2 regions of the Pseudoalteromonas sp. SG44-8 genome follow, and region 1 is predicted to be linked to the other one. Evidence: predicted binding sites of a transcription regulator. Region 1 holds the regulator's gene; the other holds the start of a gene.
The links. The regulator FliA, encoded in region 1, starts transcription of late flagellar genes. The targets are predictions, from matches to a motif close to CTAAAGNTNNNNNNNNNNNNGCCGATA.
Positions count from the first base shown of each region.

Region 2: a site for FliA is predicted at 1,593-1,619, ahead of pomA (flagellar motor protein PomA). Genes of this name have one in related genera too.

Region 1 covers NZ_JACJEQ010000007.1:98,457-109,627, forward strand. The annotation lists gene H5163_RS08145 (DUF2802 domain-containing protein) at 1-63, opposite strand, end outside; gene H5163_RS08150 (chemotaxis protein CheW) at 80-577, opposite strand; gene H5163_RS08155 (chemotaxis protein CheW) at 597-1,394, opposite strand; gene H5163_RS08160 (ParA family protein) at 1,398-2,168, opposite strand; gene H5163_RS08165 (flagellar motor protein MotB) at 2,177-3,136, opposite strand; gene H5163_RS08170 (flagellar motor protein) at 3,142-3,906, opposite strand; gene H5163_RS08175 (chemotaxis response regulator protein-glutamate methylesterase) at 3,899-5,029, opposite strand; gene H5163_RS08180 (chemotaxis protein CheA) at 5,098-7,296, opposite strand; gene H5163_RS08185 (protein phosphatase CheZ) at 7,311-8,075, opposite strand; gene cheY (chemotaxis response regulator CheY) at 8,093-8,476, opposite strand; gene H5163_RS08195 (RNA polymerase sigma factor FliA) at 8,517-9,227, opposite strand; gene H5163_RS08200 (MinD/ParA family protein) at 9,254-10,114, opposite strand; gene flhF (flagellar biosynthesis protein FlhF) at 10,107-11,171, opposite strand, start outside.
Region 2 covers NZ_JACJEQ010000004.1:216,482-227,652, reverse strand. The annotation lists gene H5163_RS05705 (flagellar motor protein MotB) at 1-759, opposite strand, end outside; gene pomA (flagellar motor protein PomA) at 762-1,529, opposite strand; gene H5163_RS05695 (exodeoxyribonuclease VII small subunit) at 1,831-2,073, shown strand; gene ispA ((2E,6E)-farnesyl diphosphate synthase) at 2,077-2,964, shown strand; gene dxs (1-deoxy-D-xylulose-5-phosphate synthase) at 3,070-4,932, shown strand; gene H5163_RS05680 (ligand-binding sensor domain-containing diguanylate cyclase) at 4,992-8,078, opposite strand; gene H5163_RS05675 (phosphatidylglycerophosphatase A) at 8,108-8,593, opposite strand; gene thiL (thiamine-phosphate kinase) at 8,590-9,564, opposite strand; gene nusB (transcription antitermination factor NusB) at 9,609-10,019, opposite strand; gene ribE (6,7-dimethyl-8-ribityllumazine synthase) at 10,035-10,499, opposite strand; gene ribBA (bifunctional 3,4-dihydroxy-2-butanone-4-phosphate synthase/GTP cyclohydrolase II) at 10,601-11,171, opposite strand, start outside.

The DNA of each region.
Region 1 (11,171 bases):
AATTAGTCCCAGGCATACTAACACCAGTACAATTGAGACTCCAAGCAACGAGTATAACAACATAGTTTTTCCGTAAGCGTTATAAATCGCTCAACTCATCCCACTCTTCGTCATTTAGTAATTTATTTAAATCAACTAAAATCAATAATTCACCATCACGATTACTAACACCTTGAATAAACTTGGCACTTTCTTCAGTACCAATGTTTGGTGCACTATCAATTTCTGAGCTACGCAAATAAACCACTTCTGCTACACTGTCGGCTAAGATACCAATAACTTGCTCTTCAGCTTCAATAATTAATACTCGTGAATTGTCTGTTGCTTCTGCAGACATCAAACCAAATCGTGCACGCGTATCGATTACTGTTACAACATTGCCACGTAAATTAATAATCCCTAAAACATAGCTTGGAGCACCTGGTACTGGAGCAATCTCTGTGTAACGCAAAATTTCTTGCACTTGCATCACATTCACACCATAGGTTTCTGATTCAAGCTTAAAAGTTACCCACTGCAATACTTCATCATTGCCATCGGTATTTTTACTGCTTGATAATAATCTTTGTTCACTCATGTTATTACTCCAAATATCGTTACTGGTCGCGGCTATCTAAACCTTGCTCTAATAATTGACCTAAGCTTTGCACATCAATTAAGGCACACATTTTTTCTTTAATTACACCTGCAAGCCAAGGCCGCTTGCCACTTTTAGCTCGCCATTTTACATCTTCACTACGTAGTGTAATATTATTAACTAGCTTTTCAGCCAACAATCCCCATTGGCTATTACCTAAAGTAATTAAGTATTGGTAGTTTAATTTGTCTTCTAACTCTTGGGTATACTTTTCTGGCATCACCCAGCGAGCAGTATCGACTACATTAAGATTCTCATCACGATTTAGCATCACTCCTTTAAACCACTTGGGTTTACCAAAAAGCTGATTAACTTCACCTAATTGATGAATACCACCTAATGCTTTTAATGGTACAGCGAGAGTCAGCCCTGCCACTTCAAAGAATAACGCCTGAAACTCGCCGTCAAAATAATCTTCTTGACGCTGTACAGGAGTCTTGTCTTTAGCAATATTTAACTGTTCGCTCACTTTAGCTATATCTTTGATATTAGCTTGGATCTGTGGTTTCTCAAGGAGCGGTGTAATTTGCGCTGGTATTTCTTTCTCAAGGCTCGTCTTTGGCTCATCAAGTGCGTTTGGCTGCACAATCGTTTGCTGCGATGCCTTTAGTGGCATTTTATTGCTACTTTCTGTGGATGGAACTTGTTCGAGTAATTTTGCAACCGGGTGTAAGTCTGTTGACTCATCGTCTTCGCACAGTAAAGCCCCCAAGTACTGGGTCATTACTTTTTCATTAGCAAATAATTGCTTACTCATTCATTAACCTTGTTCAATCAAATAATCGAGTAATGCGCGATAAGCATAAACACCTCTTGAGCGTGGACAATACTGAATCGGTACTTGTTGAGCTAAACTTGCATCACGGAACTTAGTGTCTACGGGTATTACCCCTGGCCATACCTTTTCTTGGTACGTTTGCTGTAATGTCTTATATGCTTCAAGGGATGCATTTGTGCGCTTATCATACATTGTAGGGATAATGGTATATTGATACTGCTTTGATTGCGAGCTTTGCATTAATTCCATGGTCCGCATCATTCGGTCAAGCCCTTTGAGTGCTAAAAACTCAGTTTGTACTGGCACTAAAATGCGCTCACTTGCAGCCAATGCGTTAACCATTAAGACACCTAACACTGGCGGGCAATCTAAAATAGCATAATCATAATGCTCACTAATTTTTGCTAAGGCTTTTTTTAAGATAAGCCCCATTCCGGTCTTATTACCCATACTACGATCGAGTGTCGCTATAGCCATAGTTGCAGGAAGAATATCTAAGTTGTCTATGTTCGATGGACACAAAGCTTGCAATATTTCTTCACTTGCCATGGTGTTACCACGGGCAAATATATCATACACACTAACTTCTAAATCTTCTGAATCAATGCCAAAGTAATACGTTAAAGATGCATGAGGATCGGTATCAATCAGTAATACCCGCTTTCCTTGCAGCGCTAATATACCAGCTAAACTCACAGCCGTGGTCGTTTTCCCTACTCCGCCTTTTTGATTTGCTACCGTCCAAATTTTCACATCACACCTTATTTTTGTTCGTTGCGCGTTGTAATTCGTATACCACCGTGTGGGAGTTGGATCACTTTAATAGTGTTATCATCACTTGGCAACTCAATTGGCTGCTCAGCTTCAGTTTCTATTGCTGATTGCTCGATTGATACAATGGGCTTGGGTGGTAAACCATATTTTGATAATGCAACGACTACTTTACGATTTTCAGCGCGCCCTTGCTCTGTATCATTATCGGAAAAAGGAGAATACTGACCGTAACCTTCGATGGCCATTCGCGCAGGGTTGATACCCAATGCATCAAGTTCGACTAAAATAGAGGTCGCTCTTGCAACAGATAGCTCCCAATTAGAACGAAACATTTCATTATGAATAGTTTCATTATCGGTATAACCACGTACTCTGACGTAGTTATCTACAGGAGCAATAATATCGTTCACTAATTTTATTACTGCTTTCGCGCGTTGATGCGCCACAGCACTGCCACTGGAAAATAACATTCCTGAGCTTAACTCAATAATCAACCAGTCTTGGTGTAACTCTAAACTTGCTTCGCCATCGCGTATTTCATCGATCAAAGCTGATTGTAATTTAGTTAATAAACTATCTAGCGGTTTACCTAAGTGTTTTTGTTTTATGTTACTGGTGTCGCTTTGGCCATCAAGTAACTGCGGGCCAACTTCTTGCTTTTGAATACTCTCACCAAACAACAGTTCTTTTTCTGGGCTTACTCTGTCGGTTAATAAACCAGTACCGGTCACACCTTGGCCTTCTTGGCTATACTGACGAGCTGACTTGTCAAAAACCTGCTCCAGCGAATCAGATAAAATTTGGAAGCTTTCTTCTTTATTAATCGCAATCGCATACATCACTACAAAGAATGCAAACATAATAGTCATGTAATCGGCGTACGACACTAGCCAACGTTCTGTATGCTGACTTTTGGTCGATGAGTGACGAAGTCGACGGCGCATCATAATAATTATTCTTGTAGCTGACTTGGACGCTCTACACGATACGCTTCAAGTTTCAGCTCAATATTGACAGGGCTATCACCTTGGCTCATTGCAATAATTCCTTCAGCTAATAACTCATGAAACAGCATCTTTTGTTCTACTTGTTGTTTTAGCTTATTAGCCATGGGTAAAAACAGTAAATTTGCTAAACCAACCCCATAGATGGTCGCGATAAAAGCCGTCGCAACCCCCGCACCTAACTTTTCAGGCTCAGTGATAAATGACATTGCTTGGATCAGACCAAGCACTGCACCTAATATACCGATAGTAGGACTGTAACCGCCCAACGCCTCGTACACCCGGCTGGCTTCAAGTAAACGTTCCCTTTCTAACAATAAATCAATTTCTAACGCATCTCTAAGTTTTTGCTCGCTGTTACCATCAATCAATAAACTCAGGCCTTTGGCAACGTACGGGTCTGGATGTGTTAATGCTACTTCTTCAAGCGCTAAATACCCTTCTTGGCGAGCTTTTTGTGACCAACTTTTAACTTGCTCAATTGCTCTGTCGATATCATGACTTGGAGGAAAAAACACCCAATGACTTATTCTTAAGACTTTATTAAACGTATGTGCCGGTGTTTGTAGCATTACAGCACCTAACGTACCACCCAATACAATAATTAGTGCTGGGCCATTAAATAAAGCACTTACAACCCCACCCTCTAGTGAGTAACCATAGCCAATCGCCAAAAGTGCAACGAACAGGCCTAGAAACGACAACTTATCCACAACCAATTTCTCGAACTAACCGATTAGCAACCTCTTCAAGTGCGATACTTGCCGACGATAGCCCAGCGTTAGCAACCGCCTGTGGCATACCATATACCACACTGGTTTTTTCATCTTGCGCCCAAATAGTGGCGCCGGCTTGTTTGAGCATTCTTGCACCATCTCGTCCATCAGCGCCCATGCCTGTAAGTACCACAGCTAACACATCACCTTGAAAAGATTTGGCTGTACTAGCAAAAGTAACGTCAACACTGGGCTTATAAGTGATCCGCGCACTGTCGTCCTCAAAAACACGTAACGTGCGATTTCCACCTCGTCCCTCAACCAGCATCTGTTGACCACCTGGCGCTAGATAAGCGACGCCTGGCATTAATCGGTCGCCTTGTTGTGCTTCTTTTACTTTTATTTTGCACAAGCCATTTAAACGAGCGGCAAATGCTGGCGTAAACGCAGCTGGCATATGCTGTATTAACAAAATGGGATGTGGGAAATTGGCCGGCAACTTAGTCAAAATAGTTTGCAGTGCGACAGGCCCCCCTGTGGAGGTGCCTATTGCAACTATTTGATATTTCTTACCCGAAGCACGTGTATTAGCTGCAATGTTCGAAGCGGGCGCTGTGCTGCGGTTAAAACTTCTATCAGGTTGAGTTATCGCAGGTCGACTTGTTGTACCTGCAGAAACGGAAGGTATTGATGTCGGTGTCGGCCTACTGAAGCGTGATAGACGCTTGCGTCCAATTTCTTTTACTTTATTTTGTAATAACTTAATCGCATCTTCATTATTACGAGCAATGTCTTCAAATTTTTTCGGTAAAAAATCTAAAGCACCCGCATCAAGTGCGTCTAAGGTTGCTGTTGCGCCATCACGGGTCAAGGAAGAGAACATCAGAATTGGGGTTGGATTTGCTGCCATGATCTCTTTTACAGCACTAATACCATCAAGCACAGGCATTTCAACATCCATAGTGATTACATCTGGACGCAATTGATTTGTCTTGTCTACCGCTTCTCTGCCATTTACCGCAAAACCAATTACTTCAATATCCTTATCTTGCTCGAGTATTTCGCTCACCCTGCGGCGAAAGAAACTTGAATCATCAACAACTAAAACTTTAACTGCCATTGGCATACTCTATGTAAATTTTATCTGTGAGAGCCATATATAGCTCTCACAATAAGATAAGAATTGGACTAACCTGCGTAATGTTTTAACAGGTTTGGAACATCTAAGATTAGCGCTATACCACCGTCAGACGTGATCGTTGCACCTGCCATACCAGGTGTTCCTTGTAGTAAAGCATCAAGCGGTTTAATAACAACTTCTTCTTGACCAATCAATGAATCCACTACAAAACCAACTTGTTGCGTACCTATTTGTACAATTACAACATGGCCTTGAGCTTTGCGTAATGATCTGTCAGCACCTTTGACTAACCAATGTTCTAAATAAAACAACGGTCGTGCTTTCTTACGAACAATAATGGTTAATTGGCCATCAACTACATTCGTTTTAGTTAGATCTAGGTGGAATATTTCATTAACACCAGCCAGTGGTAATGCAAATGTTTGCTCACCGACAACCACCATCAATGTCGGCAAAATAGCCAACGTTAACGGAACTTTAATTTCTAGGATTGTACCTACACCTAGCTCAGATTGAATACTCACAGAACCATTTAGTTGGGTAATTTTGGTTTTCACCACATCCATACCCACACCACGACCCGAAATATCAGAGATCTGTTCTTTGGTGGAAAAGCCTGGTGCAAAAATAAGGTTATAGGCTTCTGTATCAGATAATCGAGCAGCTTGCTCGTGATCAAGCACCCCTTTATTGATTGCTATTTTTTTCAGCTTTTCGGGATCCATACCAGCACCATCATCTCGGATGGTAAGCAAAATATGATCACCTTCTTGCGATGCTGATAAAGTTACAGTCCCAGTCCTTGCTTTACCTGCCGCTTCACGCACATCAGGCATTTCAATACCGTGGTCTACAGAGTTACGCACCAAGTGGACTAAAGGATCTGCCAGTGCCTCAACTAAGTTTTTATCTAAATCAGTTTCTTCACCCACGAGCAATAAATTGATGTCTTTTTTCAAACTGCGGGCTAAATCACGTACTACGCGAGGGAAACGACCGAACACTTTCTTGATCGGTTGCATCCGCGTTTTCATCACCGCACCTTGCAAGTCCGCAGTTACTACATCAAGGTTTGAAATGGCTTTACCCATCGCTTCACTTTCAGTATTGGTTGCTAAACTGACTAGGCGATTGCGCACTAGCACAAGTTCACCGACCATATTCATTATTTGATCAAGGCGTTTTGTATCAACGCGCACAGTGGTATCAGCTTGTGGTGGAACTGATTTTTTCGCAACAGCTGTCGCTGGAGCTGGCTTTTCAGCCGCTTTCGCAGGCTCAGACACTGCTGGTTTAGGCGCAGGTTTAGCTGCGGCAACAGGTGCTGGGGGAGGGACTGGTTTTTGAGCGGGTGTTGGCTCAGTATCTGCAACTGCTTGTGGTGCACTCCCTTTGCCGTGCAATTCATCTAATAATGCTTCAAACTCATCATCGCTGATCTCGTCTGGACTATTACTTTTAGTTGGCTCTGATGACGCTTGGGGCGGTTTAGGCGGAGTATTTTCGGTGCTTGCAGTATCTTTATTACTGACCAAACCAAAGCTACCAACACCATGTAATTCATCTAATAAATTATCGAATTCGTCATCAGTAATATCACTATTTGATGACTCATTGCTAACTGTTACTGCTGGAGTTACAGGACTTTGTCCTTTTCCATGCAGCTCATCTAGCAAACTTTCAAATTCATCTTCTGATATATCATCGATTTGAACATCTTTTTTATCGCTATCAACTTGACCATCAAATAACAAGTCAAATGCAAATGGATCATCAGAATCATCTAAAATAGCATCAGCATCAACAACAGGAGTATCGTCTGCAGGCTCAGCAGCGCCAGTTAGTTCTTCAGCAGTTGGCGGCAATCCCAATTTATGTAAAACAGCCAGCAACTCTGGATTTGCAGGTTCTGGTTTTTCTCGGCTTTGGATGGTCGCAAACATTTCGTTGATAGTATCGAGCGCTTGCAAGATCACGTCCATCAGCTCAGAATTAACCTTACGAACACCTTGACGCAATAAATCGAAAACGTTTTCTGCACCGTGACAAGCGTCAACTAGCTCAGTCATGCTTAAAAAACCTGCGCCGCCTTTTACCGTATGAAAACCACGGAAAATTGCATTGAGTAATTCGGTATCATCTGGGTTATTTTCAAGCTCCACCAGCTGTTCTGACAAAAGCTCAAGAATTTCTCCAGCCTCTACTAGAAAATCTTGTAAAATATCTTCATCGACTTCAAAGCTCATGCAGTTCTCTCCTCTTAGAAGCCCAAGCTTGATAATAAATCATCAACATCATCTTGTCCTGAGACAACATCATCACGAGATTCTTTATCAATAATTGGCCCTTCAGGGCCTGCAAGTGTATTTTCAGCAGGCGGTTTTTCAATGACTGGTGCTATTGTTTTTGTTTCGCTATCATCTTGGCTACCAAATGCTGTCAACAAGTGGATCAAGCTGTCTTCTACTTCTCTAACAAGCTCTATCACTCGACGGATCACTTGACCTGTTAAATCTTGAAAATCTTGTGCCATCAAGACATTGGTCATGAGTCCTTGCAACTCATCCGTTTTAGTTTGCGAGCTATTCATGAACTTATCTAAGCTGTGGCATAATGTTTTAAACTCACCTAGCTCAATTTCACGATTCATTAAACGATCCCAAGTGGGTTTAATGTCTGAAATATCATCTGCAAGCTGTTGGGCAATTGGTAAACTTGCTTCTACAGCATCCATGGTTTTATTAGCAGCGTTCTCTGTCATTTCCATAACATAGTTTAGACGCTGCTTAGCATCGGGGAGTGCGTCTTTGGTCAAATCAGCTAAACGTGTATCAAGCTCAAAATTTTTCAACGCATCATGAAGCTGACGCGTAAGTTTGCCTACTTCGGCAAATAATTCTGATTGCTCTTTTGACGCCGCATCAATAATTAACTGATCAGCTTTATCTTGTTCACCATTTTCAAGGTAAACCACAAGCTGCCGGGCTTGTTCTAAACTGATCTGAGGCGCAGCTGGTGCTGACATAAGCCTCTCCTATTTATTTAACCTAAACGCTCAAACACTTTTTCCAATTTGGTTTTCAGTGTTGCGGCTGTAAATGGTTTAACGATATAGCCGTTAACACCAGCTTGTGCAGCAGCAACAATTTGTTCTTTTTTAGCTTCTGCTGTTACCATTAAAACAGGGATGTGTTTCAGGCTGTCATCGGCCCTGATAGCGCGCAAGAGGTCAATTCCTTGCATGCCAGGCATGTTCCAATCTGTTACTACAAAATCAAATTCTTGATTCTGCAACATCGGTAAAGCTGTTGAGCCATCATCAGCTTCTTGTACATTTGTAAAACCCAAATCTCTTAACAGATTTTTGATAATACGTCTCATCGTCGAAAAATCATCAACAACAAGAATTTTCATGTTTTTATCCAAAACATCCTCCGGTGAGGTCTGAACCTATATTTACTTACTACTAGTTAATCCAGTCATTGATTTTTGCTTTGAGCTTAATCATCGCCTGACCATGTATCTGACTCACACGCGATTCGCTTACATCGAGTATATGTCCAATCTCTTTTAAATTCATTTCATCATTATAATAAAGCGACAATACTAACCCATCTCGTTCAGGTAAAGATTGTATAGCTGTTAATAATGATTGATTAAAACGTTCATTTTTAACGTTATTAAAGGGCTTGTCTAGTGCTAAATCATGTCCCACTGGTGTGATAACATCTTCATCAATTCCCAAGTCTTCTATACCTAAAACCTTACTTGAATTTACATCACTAAGAATATGATGGTACTCATCTAGCGTAATATCAAGTTTTTCAGCAACTTCACTATCTTTAGGTTCTCGATTCAGGCTGCTTTCTAGCTCACTAATCGCTTCAGCAACTCTGCGGCTATTACGGTGCACTGAGCGAGGAGCCCAATCACCTCGGCGCATTTCATCCAGCATCGCACCACGAATACGAATGCCTGCAAAGGTTTCAAAGCTTGCACCTTTAGTCGCATCAAAGTTTTTTGATGCTTCAATTAACCCTATCATCCCCGATTGAATCAAATCATCGAGTTGCACACTCGCGGGTAAACGAGCGATCAAATGACAAGCCACTTTTTTAACTAAAGAAGCATGTCGCTCAACAATCACATTTAAATTTTGTGTCGATTGATATCCCATCGCTTTATTCACCGATGCCGTCATAGTTAGCCGTTTACTAATTTTTCTATGAAAAATTCTAAATGGCCAGATGGTTGATTAGGTATAGGCCATTTAACTGCTTTTGTCGCTAATGTTTTAAATGCAATTGCCGCTGGAGAATTTGGAAATAAATCAACAATTACTTTTTGACGACGAGTTGCTTTACGCATGTTTTCATCATAAGGGACTGTTGCAACCAATTCCATTGAGACATCCAAAAAGCGATCCGTTACTTTTGAGAGCTTAGCAAATAGTTCGTGGCCTTCACGCATACTGCGCACCATATTAGCAACTATTTTAAACTTATACACACCATGCTCACGACTCAACACTTTGATTAATGCATAAGCGTCGGTTATTGAGGTCGGTTCATCACATACTACTACCATGACATCTTGCGCTGCGCGCGAAAAACTTAATACCATGTCAGAGATACCAGCAGCAGTATCAACAATTAATATATCAAATTCGGTATTCAACTCACTAAAAGCACGAATTAATCCAGCATGTTCTGATGGTGAAAGTTCCACCATACTTTGTGAGCCTGACGTCGCTGGTACTATTTTAATTCCTGCAGGCCCTTCAACTAAAATTTCATCGAGCTCACATTCACCTGATAGTACATGAGATAGATTACGTTCAACCCGAAGCCCTAACATCACATCACAATTTGCTAAACCCAAATCGGCATCCAGAACTAACACTCGGTTTCCGAGCTGACCCAACGCAATCGCAGTGTTAAGTGAGACGTTAGTTTTCCCTACGCCACCTTTACCACCTGTTACAGCGATAACTTTAACGCCGTTATTATTGTTTTGACTCATTTTACGCAGGCCACTTGCTTGATCTAATACTGTGTTAATCATACATCCCTACTGTGCTTGACGCTACTGCTTGGCGTCGTGAATGTTGTGCTTTTGTTCTTTTTAAATACAATTGTTCTGCTTTTTTTACTAATTTCTCTGCATTGGCGACCCGAATGTCCTCTGGAACGCGCTGACCGTTAGTAAGATACCCTATTGGAAGGCGATTTTGAATCGCTATACTAATAATCTCACCTAAACTTAATGATTCGTCTAATTTAGTGAAAATACAGCCACTTAATTGTACCTTCTTAAAATGTCTTACGGTTTCTTGTAAAACATTAATTTGTGCGGTCGCACTGAGCACTAAATAATTGCGAATATCGACACGTTGATTACGCATTAATGTATTTAGCTGCTCAGTTAAACGTAAATCACGTTGGCTCATTCCCGCGGTATCTATTAATACTAGACGCTTATTTCGTAAATGATATAAAACTTCTGCTAATTCATTGGCATCTTTAACTTGTTTTACACCACAACCGATGATCCGGCCATAAGTAGCTAACTGTTCATAAGCGCCAATACGGTAAGTATCAGTGGTAATTAGCGCAACTTTATCTGCACCATATTTTTGTGCGCCAAGGGCTGCAAGTTTTGCCACGGTTGTAGTTTTACCTACCCCAGTAGGACCAACAAGTGCATATACCCCGCCTTGGCGAAGGATTTCGTTATTTGTAGTATGCATTTGGTTTTCAACCATTTGCAATAGTGCTTGCCAGGCTTGCTGACGTGACACATCGTCCGGAATAAAGCAGGCCATTTGCTCTGCAACTTCACTGTCGATACCCATTCCAACTAAACGATCGATCATGCATGCGCGAGTAGGATCGCGACGCGCTAAATCTTGTTGCATCAAACCCGATACCTGATACTCAAGTAATTGACGCATCGCAGCCATTTCATCACGCATAGCGGTGATTTCATCTGTTTTGGCTGCACTTTTTGTTGGCATCGGAGTATCTAAATCATCAAAACCACTTTCTAGATCATCATCAAAACCTAAGCTATGTGCTTGCGTTTGTGGACGCGGCGCAGTATCGCGACGAGCAAAATCACT
Region 2 (11,171 bases), on a different contig from region 1:
TTTTTGCATTTCAGTTGCAACCGCAACTGCACGCTTCGATGATAAATCCCAGTTATTAGTATACAGCTCATTCGAAACTTGAAAATCATCAGTATGACCAGACACCGTAATTTCACCTGGCACATCTTTTAGTAACGCAGCTATATCACGAATAATTGGTTTAAACTTAGGTTGTAAAAATGCACTCCCAGATGGAAATGAACCATTTTCACGAATACGAATAATAATTTGCTGACCTAATGATTCCAACTCAACAGCACCATCCATGATTTGTTGTTCCAATTGCTGGGCTATCTTTTTAACTAACTCATTAACCTGCTCTTGATCAGCTGCAGAAATAGATTGTTCTGATGCTTGTTGTTGCGCCGTACTTTGTGACTCACCGCCACGCTTATTACCGCGTTGCTCTTGACGACCGCCAGCTGAGCTTTCATCACCAGCCTGAAACTCAAGCATTTGCTGGGTCATTTCGACAGTTTGCTGTTGAATGGTTTCGATTGGAGTAGGTTCAGGTTTACCTGGGGTGAACTCCATCGCGATAACGGATGTTCCTTTGGGAATATCTTTTACTTCTATTTTATTTTGTACACCAAAGGCAAACTTCATTGAGCCTGCGATTTGTTTAAATTTAAGTACATCCATTTCTGAAAACGCGAGTAAAAGTACAAAGAAGCACATCAATAGTGACATCAAATCCGCGAAGGTACCCATCCATGCTGGTAACCCGGGTGGTGGACACTTGCACTCTTGATCTGACATGCTTACTCCTCAGTATCCACTTTTCGTTTTGATTCAGCTAGGTAGTTTTTCAAAATACCTTCGATGACTTTTGGGTTTTGGCCATCTTGTATACCTAATACCGCATCTAAAATTAGCCGCTGATTCATTGCTTCTTCGTCTTTACGCAATTCCAATTTTACTTGGATAGGAATTGCCACCACGTTTGCTAAAAACGCACCATATAATGTTGTTAAAAGCGCTACCGCCATCGCAGGACCAATCGCTTTAGGGTCATCCATATTAGACAACATCGCAACTAGACCAATCAAAGTACCGATCATACCCATCGCAGGCGCAATATCGGCAAGCGCTTTAAACAAACCGGCCCCCGATTCATGACGAGTAGAAGTAAGAGAAATATCTTTTTGCAAGGTGGCACGAACAACATCAGCGTCATGACCGTCAACAAGCATATCAACCCCTTTACGCATAAACGCATTGGGTATTTCTGCTTCCTCTAGTGCTAAAAATCCGCCTTTACGGGCCGAGTCTGCAAGTTCAACTGCTTTTTCGATAAGCTCTTCAGGTGACTCTATTTTGAACATGAAGGCTTTAGCCGCGACTTTACCGATACCGAGGAATTGACTCATCGTATAGTTTGATAACACTATAAAAATCGAACCACCGAAAACAATAACCACCGATGGCGTGTTATAAAACATAGCCACTTCGCCGCCACTACTTAGTACCATTGACATAGCAATAAGACCAATAGCTCCGAGAATACCTATAATGGTTGCTAAATCCACTTACCCCTCCAGAGGAATCGATGCTTTGTTGCTACCAGCAACAAATTTTTATTATTAACAGCTTATCGGCAATCTATTGAATTACTTAAACCATTTAATGAAAAAAATGAAATGAAAGTTTTCAACCCTATTTGGCATTTTAAGCTACCATTGATAACCTGCAAGGTTTAAGCAAAGGTATAAATAATTAAAAGTGGCAAGAAAACAATTAATTATTCAAAAAAAATGCATCACCCTTTGACCTAGTTTAGCATTCCCCCTAAAATTGGCCTCACATTTCTATCATCTAAGTTAAATCAGTATGGCGACGAAAAAACCAGAGAACCTAAGCTTCGAGCAAGCGCTTGATGAATTATCCTTAATCGTCACAGAAATGGAGCAAGGAGAGCTTTCCCTTGAGCAGTCATTAAAACAGTTTGAACGCGGTATTGCTTTAGCCGGCGCATCTTCAAGTAAGTTACAACAAGCTGAACAAAAAGTAGCGATTTTAATGGGTAGTGATAGTCAGTCACCACTTACTAACTTTGATAATGATTTGGAATAACGAGTGTTAATAACAGAGCAAATAAAATGTGCTCAACAAGATGTTGAAGCCACTCTCAATCGGTATTTTGAGCAACCGCTCGATACCGAGCAAAGCATCAAACAAGCCACCCACTACAGCGTTTTAAATGGCGGTAAACGATTACGGCCATTTTTAGTGTATGCCACGGGAAAAATGCTTGGCGCAAATAAACAAGATTTAGACGTGTTGGCTGCTGCTATTGAATGTATTCATAGTTATTCGTTAGTTCATGATGATTTACCCGCGATGGATGACGACGACCTGCGACGTGGTAGACCGACTTGCCATATTGTCTATGGCGAAGCTCATGCTATTTTAGCTGGTGATGCGCTGCAAACATTAGCGTTTGATTTAATTGCTAACCATTCATTTAACGTTCCTGCACAGCAACAGTTAAAAATGATTGCAGCACTTGCCAAAGCATCGGGTATTGAAGGTATGGTCGGTGGTCAAGCACTGGATATTGCAGCGACTGACAAATTAGTCAATTTAGCTGAGCTCGAACGTATCCATAAATTAAAAACAGGTGCTTTGTTAAATTGTGCAATAACTTTAGGTGCATTATGCGCAGCTGATACAAATCAACAAACATTATTACAATTAAAACAGTTTGGTGATGCAATTGGACTGGCTTTTCAGGTGCAAGACGATATTCTTGACATCGAAGGTGATACCCAAGTCTTAGGTAAACCACAAGGCTCCGATGTTGCAGCAAATAAAGCGACCTACCCTGCTCTACTTGGGCTTACAGGTGCAAAACAAAAAGCACAATCATTACTAAAATGCGCACTCGATGCGTTAGCAGCAATAGATGCTGACACTTCTGAGCTAGAAAACTTGGCAAAATACATTGTTGAACGCGATTATTAATTCTAGGCTCTAGCTTGAGCAAGTAATGATGTACAAAATAACTAAAGAATCAGAGTAATATTACGCTATAATGACCTCTGGTTAGCGAAGGATGTATTAAAAATCATGACACTTGATAGTAGCAAGTATCCATTATTAGGTTTGGTTGACGAACCAGCCCAGTTGCGTGATTTAGCGCAAGACAAATTACCTGCTTTTAGTAATGAGTTACGTGATTACTTACTAAACTCAGTCTCGCAAAGTAGTGGTCACTTAGCATCAGGTTTAGGCACAGTTGAGCTTACTGTAGCGCTTCATTATGTATATAACACCCCTGAAGATCGCTTAGTATGGGATGTAGGCCATCAAGCATACCCACATAAAATTCTCACAGGGCGCCGTGATAAAATGCACACGATCCGCCAAAAAGACGGTTTACATCCGTTTCCATTTCGTGAAGAAAGCCACTACGACACTTTTAGTGTTGGCCATTCAAGCACCTCGATCTCTGCTGCTTTAGGCATGTCAATTGCGGCGCAAAAAGAAGGCAAAGGACGAAAAACAGTAGCGGTTATTGGTGATGGTGCGATTACCGCGGGTATGGCGTTTGAAGCAATGAATCACTTAGGTGATGTTAAATCTGACATGCTGATCATATTAAACGATAACGAAATGTCGATTTCTGAAAATGTCGGTGCACTAACTAATCATTTCGCTCGTATCTTATCAGGCAGTTTTTACACTAACATTCGTGAAGGTAGTAAAAAGCTGCTATCTGGCGTGCCACCAGTAAAAGAATTAGCCAGCCGCATGGAAGAGCACTTAAAAGGCATGGTTATCCCAGGCACCTTTTTTGAAGAGTTAGGCTTAAATTACATTGGCCCAATTGATGGTCATGATGTAAACATGTTGGTTGATACACTGCGCAATATGCGTAACCTAAAAGGGCCGCAGTTACTGCATATCAAAACCCAGAAAGGTAAAGGCTATAAACCAGCAGAAGCAGATCCAATAGGCTATCACGGCGTACCTAAGTTCGACCCTGCGATTTCCAGCCTACCAAAATCAAAACCAGGCGCTGCGACTTTTTCTAAAGTATTTGGCGATTGGTTGTGTGACATGGCAAGTCAAGATGAAAAGCTTATGGCAATCACCCCAGCTATGCGTGAAGGTTCAGGCATGGTGCGTTTTTCAAAAGAATACCCTGAGCAATATTTTGATGTTGCCATTGCCGAGCAACACGCGGTTACTTTAGCCGCAGGTTTTGCCTGCGAAGGCTTAAAACCAGTTGTCGCTATTTATTCAAGCTTTTTACAACGTGCCTACGATCAGCTTATTCACGATGTTGCTCTGCAAAACTTACCCGTGTTATTTGCAATTGACCGTGCTGGTATTGTTGGTGCTGATGGCGAAACTCATCAAGGCGCATACGATTTAAGCTTTATCCGTTGTATCCCCAATATGATTATCATGGCACCGAGTGATACTAATGAATGTCGTCAAATGCTGTACACTGGTTATCGTTGTAACAGCCCTGTTGCAGTTCGTTATCCTCGTGGTAGTGCTGGCACAACTGAAATCTGCGAGCAAATGACTGAGCTTGAAATTGGTAAAGGTCGTGTGATTAAACAAGGCGCTAAAATCGCAGTTTTATCCTTTGGTACTTTACTTGAAAACGCTCAACTGGCAGTCAATGAATTAAATGCTAGCCTCGTTGATATGCGTTTTGTTAAACCTCTTGATAGCGCACTAATCGACACTTTATTAGCCGATCATGACGTCATTGTAACCCTTGAAGATAACGCGATTGTTGGTGGTGCAGGCTCTGCTGTTAATGAATATTTAGCAGCTATAAAAGCAAAAGTAAGCATCCTTAATTTAGGTATTCCTGATGAGTTCATCAAGCATGGAACACAAGAACAAATGCATGATGAAATGGGCTTAGGTGAACAAGGTATCTTAACCTCAATCAAAGCCTTTATAAGCTAACATCCTATTTAATAAAAAAAGGAGCCGCTGGCTCCTTTTTTATTCTCACGTGATTAGAGCTAGCGCATCCACACTTTGATATCTGCTAAACCATTGGCTTGTAATACGCTCAGTTGTTGCTCAACATTATTGGTTTGCTCAAATTCAAAGGCATCTAACTGTTCATCAAAGGTGATGTTTGCAATACCATCGCCACCGCGCTTTTTAACTTGATGTAGCGCGATATCCGCTAAGTTGACAGAGGTTTCCCAACCAATAACCTGACCACCTAATAATGGTAATGGGTAAAATGAAAAGCCAATCGATGCAGTCAAGTTTATACTGTCACCACTGGGCAACTTAAATGTGTGATCAGCAATTACTTTACACAGCTGTGCAACATAACTGTCGATTGCAGTGCGTTTAAAGTCACGTAGCAGTAACAAGAATTCATCACCACTCCAACGGGCAACATAATCGGATCCCTGCGTACGAGAGTTAAGCAATGCAGCCATTTGCTGCAAACAACTATCACCACCAATCGGTCCATAAGCGTCATTAATGCGGCTAAAATTATCAAAATTAATGATTAGCAACACCAAGGATTTCCCCTGCGCTTGTAATGATTGTGAGTTACGCTGGAAGTGCTCTATATCTTTTGGTAGTTGATCAAATAAGAAGCGGCGGCTTCTCAGCCCAGTAAGTTCATCAGAGTGACTCATAAGCTTTAGCTGAGAGTTAACTTGATTAAGCTTATCATTAGCTTGGCGCAGCTCCCCGGTGCGTTCTGTGATTAAACTTTCAAGCGCGGTTTGCTTACGGCGTTCTTGCTTTCTAAATACCCAAAACACTAAATAAAATAATAAAATAAAACTACCAGTGATCAACAGCCGAAAATAAATTGTTTCATCAAACCGTCTTGGTACTACAAATGAATATTCCGTACTTTGCGCTTTTTGCCAACCTTCACCTTGTCGTTTAGCCTCAAGTTGAAACAAAAATGCACCAGGCGGTAAATTGGTATAAATAGCTTCACGGCGGGTATTAGCATAACGCCAATCGCTGTCTAAACCAGTTAAACGATAGCGAAACTCAATACTGGTCGGTGCATAATAGTCTATCGCAGTGTATTTAAGGGTGATATCACGCTCATCGATTTCTAATTCAGGATTACGCCCTAATGCAGCTGTTGCAAGTTTACGTATCCCAGTATTTAAACTCTCAACCTTTGGCTGTAATGGTTTAACGCCAAACAGCTCAATATCTTTAGGGATCTCCACGACCCCCTGTAGGCTCGGATACCACATTGAATTGCCTAACTCCGCCACAGCATCATGGCCAAGGCCGGTACAACACTGGCTGGCCTTACCGTCTAGTTGACGATCGTATGACGAAATAACCTGCTCTACTTTTAAGCTTTCAATATCGTTACTAAACTGCTCAACCGGCATTCGGTAGACACCTTTCATGGTACTAACCCATATGCGCTTGAGCTTTTCATCATAACGTAAACTAAAAATAGAACCGTAAGGTAAGCCATTGGTAGCATCTAACTGACGCCAATGCCCTTGTGTGCTTCGATAAAATAAACCATCATTTAATGAGCCGATTAATATACCAACTCCATCAATGTTTAAGATGCTTGTAACATAAGCACTTTCAAGACTCGTTTGATCGCCAATTTTTTCAATACCACGATCAGTAAAGTAGTAAGCGCCTTTGCTAGTGCCAATTAAACCAAAATTAGCTTCATCAACGACATAAGTAATAAACTTACTGCCTAAAAATGCGTTATAAGCAAATGGGGTTAAACCACCGTAACTAAGCCGATACATACCCCGGCCAGTACCAAGCCAAAAGCCTCCTTTGCTGGAGCGACTAATCGCAAACACCGGGTTATCTTTTAAAGCGCGTCCAGGGACAGTGAACAAGGTGTTGTTTTCATAAATATACACACCACGCCCAGTGGCGATATATAACCGTGAGCCATCAAACTGTAAATCATGCACGGCTGCACGTCCGTATTGATTACTTGGGATTTGATTGATAAAGTTTTTATCTAAATCAAAGTAGCCTACACCACTGCGGTTAGCGACCCACAATCTCCCATCGGGCGCTTGGCTAATGGCCATAACCGCTTCGGTCATTTGTGATATAGCTGAGTGACGTTCTATTCTGCCTTCGTGCGCAAGCCATAATCCTTCACTAAAACTCGCAAGCCAAATATTATTATCATTATCGCGATATAAATCAGCAAACCAAATACTTTGGTCAAGTTGGCTCGGCTCAACCCATTGCCAATCGCCGGAGTTGTCTCGAAACAGTAAGCGCCCATAGGTCGAAATCCACAGTGCTCCATTTGAGTCACTCATAAATTTATAAACCGCTGAGTTATTCGCATTGGGAAGTGGAAAAGGCCTTAACTCGTCATCTAAATCTAAAAAGTAAGCACCGAGCTCTGACGCTAAATATAAGTTTCCTTCCAGCCATGCTAAATCGTGAATAATCGTTTGTGCTAAACGCTCAGGTATCGATACCTTAGCAGTTAGTTCTAAGCGTAACTTTGCAAAATCAGAGGAGGAATTAGTTAACCGTAGCAAGTATCGTTCATTCACCAGCCAGATCCCTTCTGGCGATAATGCCAGCTGACTGACAGTACCAACAATCTGCTTTACTGAACTGGCACTCATCACAGGGACTAGTAAGTCATGCACTGCGCTGACATTGATCTGATTGCGAGATACAAAGTACAGGCCATTCGCTGCTATCCAAATACTGCCTTTCGCATCTTCGATAACATCGCGTACAGGGCCTTTTACACTAAACTCTTGCGCTGCCATAGTGGTGGGATCGATGACCACAATACCATCTTTAGTACCAATCCATAAATAGCCTTCGCTATCGACAAGTAATTTATTAATGCCGTTACTGGGTAAAAAATTACTATTTAAGGTATTGTAATTAGTGAATGTATTGCCATCAAAGCGACTGAGGCCAAACTGAGTTCCCAGCCACATATAGCCTTGCTTATCTTGCACGACACTTTTAAGTGACTGCGATGGTAAGCCATTTTGCATATTCCATTGTTTTACAACATAGTCGGTAATTGACGCCTTACTTGGCATACTGCAGAACAGCACAATAATAACCAATAAAAATCGCATCATAACGTCAATACCTCGTTGCAAAACTAAGGTTAAAAGGGCAAATAACCCATTTTAAACAATGCCTGAACACAAATTAAAGAAAATATACCAGCTAAAACATCATCCGCCATAATACCTACACCACCATGAACCCGCTTATCAAGAAAGCGAATAGGACCTGGTTTAGCGATATCAAAAAAACGAAATAACAAAAAACCCACTAACAAAGACTGCCAACTTAATGCAGCTCCGATCATGGTAATGTAAAATCCGGCAACTTCATCCCATACAATCGCGGGATGATCATGTACGCCCAGATCATCAGCGGTTTTGCCACATGCCCATATACCAAAAATACTAATAACCACCGCAAATACAATTTGTAACCACAGCGGGAAATACATAGTAGTAAAAATAAACGGTAGCGCAGCAAAGGTACCAAACGTACCCGGCGCTTTAGGCGCTAACCCTAAACCAAAGCCCAAACCAAAAAATTGATGAGGGCGCTTTAAATTAAATAATGCAGGTTTATTCAAACCGACTCCTTGGTGAAGTGTTCAAAACCAGCATCATCATATGCTAATTTTTCGCCATCGAGCATCAGCTCAACTTCGCCTTCACCACTTTTTATTTGTCCAATGCAGGCTGCATCTACACCATACTGGCGCAATTTCATTTCCAGCATACTTTTATTGCTATCAGGTACCGTAAATAACAACTCATAGTCATCGCCATAATTGAGGATAAACGGCAGTTGTTGATCTCGTTCTAAAGTAGCACGCAATGCATCCGAGGTTGGTATTTTATTCACATCAATACAAGCGCTAACTTGCGACAGAGCTAAAATATGTCCAAGATCTGCCAATAGACCATCTGAGATATCAATCGCTGATGATGCTAAACCGCGTAATACTTGCCCCGCAGCAACACGCGGAGTTGGGTAATCAAATCGTTGATTAACGTACCTTAAGTGCTCTGGAGCAATCTTAATATCTTGCTTACGAGCTTCAATCGCAAGCCCGGCATCACCTAGCGGCCCTGTAACATAAACCCAGTCACCTACTTTAGCACCGCTTCGGCGCAGTGCTTTACCTGCAGGCACTGTACCTTTAGCACAAATAGTAATTGTTAACGGCCCTTGCGTGGTATCGCCACCAATGATTTGCACATTAAAATACTCTGCGATTTCATGCATGCCTTCGGTGAATTCTTCCAGCCACTCAACATCAATATTTGGCAACGTTAAAGCAACCGAAACCCACGTAGGCTCAGCCCCCATAGCAGCTAAATCACTTAAGTTTACGGCAAGAGCACGATGGCCTAATGCACGCGGATCGATGTCATCAAAAAAATGTACGCCTGCTACCAGTGTATCGGTGGTAATCGCTAACTGACAATTTTCAGGAACAGTAACCAATGCACAATCGTCACCAATCCCTAAATTAACATCGCGACGAGTTATGCCACGACCTTTAAAGTAGCGATTTATTAATTCAAATTCCTTCATACACAAAAAAGCCGGCCTATGCCGGCTCTCCTTTTACGGTCGCATTACTTACGTAAATGCTTTACCGCTTTATCAAGTACACCATTAACAAATTTATGGCTGTCTTCAGCGCCAAATATCTTAGCAAGCTCAATACCTTCGTTGATAGCAACCTTATAAGGTACATCTTCACGGAATTTCAGCTCATAGCTGCTTAAACGTAAAATAGCGCGTTCAACTTGGTCTAACTCGTTAAATGGACGAGTTAAATGTGGCGATACTGCTTCGTCTAGTTGCTTATGATTTATAGCAACACCACGCGAAAGATCTTTAAAGTATTCAACATCAATTTTAGTCACATCGTTTTCGATCAACATTTGTTGTTCGATATCGGCAATGGCATTGCCACTTAATTGCCAAGAATAAACGGCTTGAAGTGCTAAGATACGTGCTTTACGTCTTGCTGCTGGTTTCACAAAAATTCCTTAAACTTAAATTTTATCTAACACATTAACCATTTCAAGTGCGCCTAAAGCAGCTTCGCCGCCTTTGTTGCCCATCTTAGTGCCAGCGCGTTCAATCGCTTGCTCAATGCTTTCAGTGGTTAATACGCCAAATGCAATCGGGATATCATACTCAAGCGACACTTGCGCTAAGCCTTTATTTGATTCGCCAGCGACAAGATCAAAATGTGGTGTACCACCTCTGATCACAACGCCTAAAGCGATGATTGCATCATACTCTTTTTTTGCTGCAACGCGTTTCGCCGCTAAAGGTAATTCTACCGCACCTGGTACATAAACTACGGTAATATCATCATCAGATACACCACCAGTACGTTTTAATTCATCAACAGCACCAGCTAATAGGCTGCTACCAATAAAGTCATTAAAACGAGAAATAACGATAGCGAATTTCTTGCCAGGAGCGTATTTATTACCTTCAATAATTTTCATTCGATAACCCTAAAAAATAAGTTCAAGCGGTTGCGATTGCGCAAAAATTGCTGCGCATCATACCATATAAATAAAATAATAGCCTAGTTTAAGCGTTGTGCTTATTGTGGCTCTACGTAGTCAACCACTTCTAAGTGAAAGCCCGATAACGCATGATACTTTTTAGGCAAGCTCATCAAACGCATTTTTTCAATGCCCAAGTCAGCTAAAATTTGTGACCCTACGCCTACGGTGCGTGAAGTACCTTGGAATTTACGATGCGCTACCGTCTCACCAGCATCTTCTGCAGCAAACGCTTTGACTGTCGCTTCTAGTTCTTCGGTGCATTCTTGCTTACCTAGAATAACTAACACACCTTGATGCTTTGCAATATAAGCCATGGCATCTGACAAGCCCCAGCTTCTATCGGCACTGCGATCAGATAACAAAATATCATTGAAGGTACTTTTTAAATGAACCCGTACTAAGGTTGGTTCATTAGTTTTAACCTCACCATTTAACAGCGCATAATGTAACTGGCCGTCAATGGTATCTTTATAAGTAACTAAATCAAACTCACCATGTACGGTTGGCAACTTACATTTTGCCACTTGCTCAATGGTGGTTTCATTCATGTTACGGTATTCAATTAAATCAGCAATAGTGCCAATTTTGATATTATGTTGCTCAGCA